One region of the Micromonospora sp. CPCC 206171 genome, then DNA from elsewhere that is predicted to be linked to it. Evidence: riboswitches for the same ligand, from Rfam matches in the RefSeq annotation. Region 1 holds a riboswitch; the other holds the start of a gene.
What was found. Region 1 has a riboswitch for S-adenosylmethionine ahead of V6U89_RS13925 (aminotransferase class V-fold PLP-dependent enzyme). Riboswitches for the same ligand answer to the same signal wherever they lie in the genome.
Positions count from the first base shown of each region.

Region 2: linked by a shared signal. The riboswitch ahead of thrC (threonine synthase) and the one ahead of V6U89_RS13925 (aminotransferase class V-fold PLP-dependent enzyme) in region 1 are both predicted to bind S-adenosylmethionine.

Region 1 covers NZ_JBAKHT010000009.1:178,701-182,051, reverse strand. The annotation lists gene V6U89_RS13930 (FUSC family protein) at 1-416, shown strand, start outside; gene V6U89_RS13925 (aminotransferase class V-fold PLP-dependent enzyme) at 459-1,730, opposite strand; SAM riboswitch class IV at 1,780-1,901, opposite strand; gene V6U89_RS13920 (PrsW family intramembrane metalloprotease) at 1,925-3,351, shown strand, end outside.
Region 2 covers NZ_JBAKHT010000007.1:5,562-8,912, forward strand. The annotation lists gene thrC (threonine synthase) at 98-1,387, opposite strand; SAM riboswitch class I at 1,398-1,530, opposite strand; gene V6U89_RS10850 (hypothetical protein) at 1,666-2,367, shown strand; gene V6U89_RS10855 (DoxX family protein) at 2,422-2,871, opposite strand; gene V6U89_RS10860 (ABC transporter permease) at 2,993-3,351, opposite strand, start outside.

The DNA of each region.
Region 1 (3,351 bases):
ACCGGGCGATGCGCAACAGCGGCACCCTGATCCGGCGCGCCGTCACGATGATCGAGGACGAGGAGCCGGTGCCGGATCCGCTGCCGGACGCGGCGGGCCATCTCGCCGAGGCGGTGCGCCTGCTCCGGCACGAGTTCGCCGTCGGTGAGGAACCGGAGAAGGCCCGGGAGCGCTCGTTGCGCGCGGTCAGCGAGGCCGGCCGGGCCTACGCGGAGGGCGTCGGCTTCTCCGGCAGCGTGGTGGTCGCCCAGGTGCGTACCACCGCCAGCGACCTCCTGGTCGCCTCCGGCATCGACCAGGATGAGGCGAACCGGCTGGTCCGGACGTCCTTCGGCGACCAGGAGAAGCCGGCCGGCGAGCCGGCGGAGCGGCAGCAGGGCACTCCGAAGCCCCCCACCGCCCCGCCGATCGGCTGAGCGACCCGCCCGCACCGACCCGTCTGAGCGCCGGCGGGTCGCTCAGCCCAGGGCGGCCAACGCGGCCAGCAGCCGGTCCACGTCCGCCACGGTGCTGCCCAGCCCGAGGCTGGCCCGCAGCGCGGTCGGCGGCAGGTCGTCCCGCCCGGCGCGCGCCGCCGCCTCGGCGAGCAGCCGCCGGGCCAGCGGGTGCGCGCAGAACAGGCCGTCGCGGACCCCGATGTCGTGCTCCCGGGCCAGGTACGCGGCCACCTCGGCGGAGTCCCGGCCGGCCAGCACGAACGACACGATGCCCACCCGGGGCGCGTCGGGGGAGAACGTGCGCAGCTCGACGGCGTCCGGCAGCGCGGCGAGCCCGTCGCGCAGGCGGTCCACCAGCCGCTGCTCGTGGGCGTGCAGCGCCGCCCGGTCCGCCCCGGCCAGCGCCGCGCAGACGGCGGCCAGGGCGACCGCGCCGAGCAGGTTGGGCGTACCGCCCTCGTGCCGGGCCGGGCCGGTCGTCCAGCGCACCTCGTGGGTGGCCGCGCCGACGTGGCTGGTGGCGCCGCCCCCGGCCAGGTACGGCGGGGCGTCGTCCAGCCAGTCCGCCCGGCCGAGCAGGATGCCCGCGCCGAACGGGGCGTACAGCTTGTGTCCGGAGACGGCCAGGTAGTCCACGTCCAGTGCGGTGACGTCCACCGGCGCGTGCGGGGCGAGCTGGGCGGCGTCCACCACGATCCGGGCGGCGTGCCGGCGGGCCACCCGGGCCAGCTCGGCCACCGGCCAGCGTTCGCCGGTCACGTTGCTCGCCCCGGTCACCGCCACCAGCACCGGCAGCCCGGAGGTGGCCCCCCGGCGCAGCTCGGCCAGTGCGGCGTCCAGCGCCCGGACCGCCCCGGCGGGACTCTCCGGCACCGGCAGGCGGACCGAGCCGCGCGGCCAGGGCAGCAGGTTGGCGTGGTGCTCCCCGGCGAAGGTGACCACCGTGGTGCCCGGGGGCAGCGCCCGGGCCAGCAGGTTGAGCGCGTCGGTGGTGTTGCGGGTGAACACGACGTGGTCTTCGGGCCGGGCGCCGAAGAAGTCGCCGACCGTCTGCCGGGCCCGCTCGTAGGCCAGGGTGCAGCGCCGCGACAGCGCCCCGGCACCGCGGTGCACGCTGGCGTACCAGGGCAGGAGCTCGGCCACCGCGTCGGCTGCGGCCCGCGCGCAGGGCGCGCTGGCGGCGTGGTCCAGGTTCACCTGCCCGGGTACGCCGAGCACGCCGAGCGGATCCGGCCCGGTCGAGGCCGGCGCGACGGTGGTCGGGGCGGCGGGCGGTACGAGGGTGAGGGTCATGGTGGGCCTCCGGGGTCCAGGGACCCCGGGTGTGGGCACACCGGGACGGGGTCCGCGCTTGCCCAGCACACGGATCGGGCCGGGCCCGGTCATCACCCGGGGCACCCCACCGCGAACCTCGACGAGGGTTGCCGGCCAGCAAGCCGGGGCTTGACGCTGGCGCTCGTGACCTGACCGCAGCATAACCACCACCGATGCGCCCGGACCAGTGGACCGGAGATGACTACGCTGACCGCATGGCCGACACCCCGCCCGGCTCGCCCGCGCCGCCGCCGCTCGCGCCCGCCCTTCCGCCGCCGTCGGGTGGAGCCCTGCCCCGGATGCCGCTGCGCCGGCTCGGCTGGCGACGGGTCCTGGCGCTGGCCGGGGTGGTGCTGCTGATCGCGGCCTGCGCGGTCTACATGCTCTTCGTGCTCGGCTCCAACCTCGGGCTGGAGGCACTGCTCATCGGCCTGGTGGCGGCGATCCTGCCGGTGCCGGTGCTGGTCGCCTGCTTCCTCTGGCTCGACCGGTACGAGCCGGAGCCGCTGAAGTACCTGATCTTCTGCTTCGCCTGGGGCGCGTTCGTCTCCACCGCCGCATCGCTGAGGGTCAACGAGACCGCGGCCGGGCTGTTCAAGGACTGGGGCCTGCCGCAGGCGCTCACCGGTGTGCTGGTGGCGCCGTTCATCGAGGAGCTGACCAAGGCGCTCGGCCCGATCCTGCTGCTGGTCTTCCGGCGGCGGGAGTGGTCCGGCATCACCGACGGCCTGGTCTACTGCGGGCTCTCGGCGGTCGGCTTCGCCATGGTGGAGAACATCCTCTACCTGGGCGGCTACGGCTACGCCTCGGGCGCCGACCAGTGGGGCCCCGCCACCGGCTTCCGGCAGGTGTTCGCCATCTTCATCACCCGGATCCTGCTCTTCGGCTTCGCCCACCCGCTGTTCACCTCGATGACCGGGGTCGGGCTGGGCATCGCCGCCCGGACGGCGGACCGCCGGGTACGGTTCCTCGCGCCGGCCGCCGGCCTGCTGCTGGCGATGATGCTGCACGGCACCTGGAACCTGATCCCGACGCTGGTGCAGGCCACCGGCGAGCTGGTGATCTTCATGTACGGCATGGTCGCGCTGATGGTGCCGATCTTCTTCGGCATGGTCGGCTTCGCGGTCTGGCTGCGGGCCTGGGAGGGGCGGCTCACCGAGCGGACGTTGCCGGACTACGTCCGGGCCGGCTGGCTCAGCCCGCCCGAGGTGGCGGCCCTGGGCAGCCTCGGCCGGCGGCACGCCGCCCGGGTATGGGCCCGCCGGGTCGGCGGCGACGCCGGACTGCGGGCGATGCGTGGCTACCAGTTCGCGGCCACCCGGCTGGCGCTGCTGCGCGACGGGATGCGCCGGGGGCTGGACCGCAAGGCGGCCGACCGGGAGCGCACCGTGCGGGAGGAGCGGGAACTGCTGGAGGCGATCGCCGCGTACCGGGCGTTCTTCGTCGGGCGCGACCCGCATGCGCCGGTCGGGGTCTGGGACGGGCAGCGCTACCACCTGCGCTTCCCGGACGGGTCGCAGCGGGCGGTGGACGCCCCGGACTCCCCGGTGGTGCCGATCCCGGTGGTGCTGGCTCCGCCGCCGCTCCCGGCCGGCCACCC
Region 2 (3,351 bases), on a different contig from region 1:
CGCAAACGGGGTCACCCCGCCGGCCGACACCCCGTGGGTGGCGCGCTCGATCAAGCGGGCCGACCGGCGGGCGCCGAAGGCGGCGGGGCGGCGGGCGTCAGGCGAGGAGGCCGGCGTCGCGGGCGGCGCGCAGCGAGGGCTTGATCCGGTGGGTCGGGCCGACCTGACCGGCGACCGCGTCGATGGTCTTCAGTCCCTCGCCGGTGTTGAACACGACGGTCTCCGCGGTCGGGTCGAGCCGGCCGGACTCGACCAGCTTGCGCAGCACCGCCACGGTCACCCCGCCGGCCGTCTCGGCGAACACCCCGGTGGTCCGGGCGAGCAGCCGGATGCCGGCCCGGATCTCCTCGTCGTCCACGTACTCCATCCAGCCGCCGGTGCGGCGCACCGCCTCCAGCGCGTAGAGGCCGGCGGCCGGGTCGCCGATGTTCAGCGACTTGGCGATGCCGGTCGGCTTGACCGGGACGATGGTGTCGCTGTCGCCGTGCAGCGCGACCGCGATCGGGTTGCAGCCGGCGGACTGGGCGCCGAAGACCTTCCAGCCACCGGCCGGCGCCTCGACCAGGCCGATCTCGACCAGCTCGGAGAACGCCTTGTCGATCTTGGTGAGCAGCTCGCCGCTGGCCATCGGGATGACCACCTGGGCCGGGATCCGCCAGCCGAGCTGCTCGGCCACCTCGTAGCCGAGGGTCTTGGAGCCCTCCGCGTAGTACGGGCGGACGTTGACGTTGACGAACGCGGTGTCCTCGAACTCGTCGGTCTCCACCAGCTCGCCGCAGAGCCGGTTCACGTCGTCGTACGACCCGTCGATGGCGACCAGTTCGCCGCCGTAGACGGCGGTGGTGACCACCTTGCCCTGCTCCAGGTCGCCGGGGATGAAGACCACCGAGGGCACGCCGGCCCGGGCCGCGTGGGCGGCGACCGAGTTGGCCAGGTTGCCGGTGGAGGCGCAGGCGAACCGGGTGAAGCCGAGCGCGCGGGCGGCGGTCAGCGCCACCGAGACCACCCGGTCCTTGAACGAGTGGGTCGGGTTGGCGCTGTCGTCCTTGACCCAGAGCGGCCCGGTGATGCCCAGCTCGGCGGCCAGGTGCGGGGCGGCGACCAGCGGGGTCAGCCCCGGGTCGAGCGTCACCCGGGTGGCCGGGTCCTGGCCGGCGGGGAGCAGGGCGGCGTACCGCCAGATGTTCTGCGGGCCGGCCTCGATCCGCTCCCGGGTGACGGCGGCCAGGGCGGCGCTGTCGTAGTCGACCTCCAGCGGCCCGAAACACTCGTAGCAGGCGTGCTGGGCGGCGAGCGGGTAGCGCGCGGAACAGGCGCGGCAGACCAGGGCGCGGGCCGGGCTGGCGGTCGTGTCGATGCCGGGGGCGGCGGGAAGCGTCGACGTCATGTCGAGAGTCCTCTCATCTTTCCCCGCATCGCACCCTGCGGCGGGGACGGAATTGGCACCTGCCCGCGTCCGCTCGTCATCGAGCGTGCGGGTGGTTGCCGGGGCGTCGTCGGGCCGTATCCCTCAGCCCCTCTGGATGAGGTATGCAGTTGTGCCACCGAGTCTAGAAGTTCCGCGGCCCGAACCCGACCCCGGTTCCCACGCTGTGAGCGGAGGCCGTGGGCGGCGGGCGGTCAGTACGGTGCGGGCGATCCCGTCGAGAGAGGAACCTTCCGCCCATGCGCCGGACCCTGCCGAGCTTCGCGGCCGTCACGCTGGTCTGCCTGCTCACCGCGTGCGGAGGTGACACCGGGACGACCGACACCGCGTCCACCACCGTCACCCCGTCCGCGGACGCGTCCACCGCCGCGGCTCCGGCCGCCATCGCCCCCAGCGCCACGCCGACCACGGCGGCGCCGGCCGCGCCCGCGCCGGCGGAGACCCTGACAATGAAGCCGAAGCCGCCCGCCGCCCCCGCGCTGACCTGCAAGCAGCTCGCCGGTGCGCACGTCGGCAGCGCCAAGGTGCCCTACAACGGCTACCCGGACCACCTGCCGCTCACCGAGGGCCAGTGGTCCGGCGAGGACGGCGCGACCGTGCTGTTGCAGAAGCCGTGCGGGATCGGCGACCTCGACGGCGACGGGGCGGCCGACGCGGTCGGCGTGGTCGCGCTGAACGGCGGGGGCAGCGGCACCTTCTTCACCGTGCTCGTCTGGCGCAACAGCGGCGGCAAGCCGGCCTTCCGGGCGCTGGCCGATCTCGGCGACCGCACCCCGGTCCTGTCGGTCAAGGTGGCCGGGCAGCAGGCCACCGTCGTCTGGCTGACCCGCAGCGACGGCAAGAGCATGGCCGAGCTGGACATCAGGCGCACGTCGACGTACAAGCTCACGGGCCCGACGCTGGCCGAGGTGGGCCACACCGACGCGCCGTACACGCCCTGACCGCATCGCCGCCGGAGCCGTGCCGAACGGCTCCGGCGGCGGGCGGCCGGCGGGTCAGGCGGGTACGGAGTTCCGGCCCGCCGGCGCCGGGGTGGCCACGCCGGCGCGCCGTCGACCGACCAGGCGGTCGAGCGCCCAACTGCCCGGACCGAGCACGACCACCAGGGCGAACGCCCAGCAGAACAGGGCGGCGAGTTCGCCGTTGTTGTGTATCGGCAACAGGCCGTCCGGCTGATGCACGACGAAGTAGGCGTACGCCATCGAGCCGGAGGCGAGCAGCGCGGCCGGCCGGGTGAGGAGCCCGAGCAGCACCAGCGTGCCGCAGACCGCCTGGATCAGCGCCGCCCACCAACCCGGCCACTGCCCCACGGGCAGCGATTCGCCTGTGCCGCGCGCGCCACCGAGCACGCCGAAGAGCGACGACAGGCCGTGGCAGAGGAAGAGCAGGCCGATGACCATACGGAAGAGGGACAGGGCGGGTCCGTTGAACCGGTCGAGATTCATCTCGCTACCTCCGGGTGAGTGGAACGCTGCACCCAGGATCAGCCAGGAAATATCCGACCTAATGAACTTTTTGTTAACGGACGCGCCGTCTGGGCGATTTAACGCTCAGGCCACCCCGCCGTCAGCTCGTGACATCCTTTCGGGTGAACCGCCAGAAGGCGAGCCCCCAGAAGAGCGTCGCGTAGCTCACCGCCGAGATCGCACCCCCCACCACGTCGTCGGTCTGCACCGGAGTGGAGAGCAGGCCGAGCCAGGCCGTGCTGTAGTGCGTCGGCAGGAGGTTGCGCAGCCCGCCGAGGGCGGTGATCTGGTCCAGGATGCTGGAGAGGATCCAGAGCAGTACCGCACCGCCGACCGCGCCGAGCGCGGCGTCCGTGGTCACCGACAGCAGGAATGCCAGTCCCGCCACCACCAGCAGGACGACCGCCAGGTAGCCGAGCACCGCCAGCAGCCGCAGCAGCCCGTCGGTCGGCGCCAGTT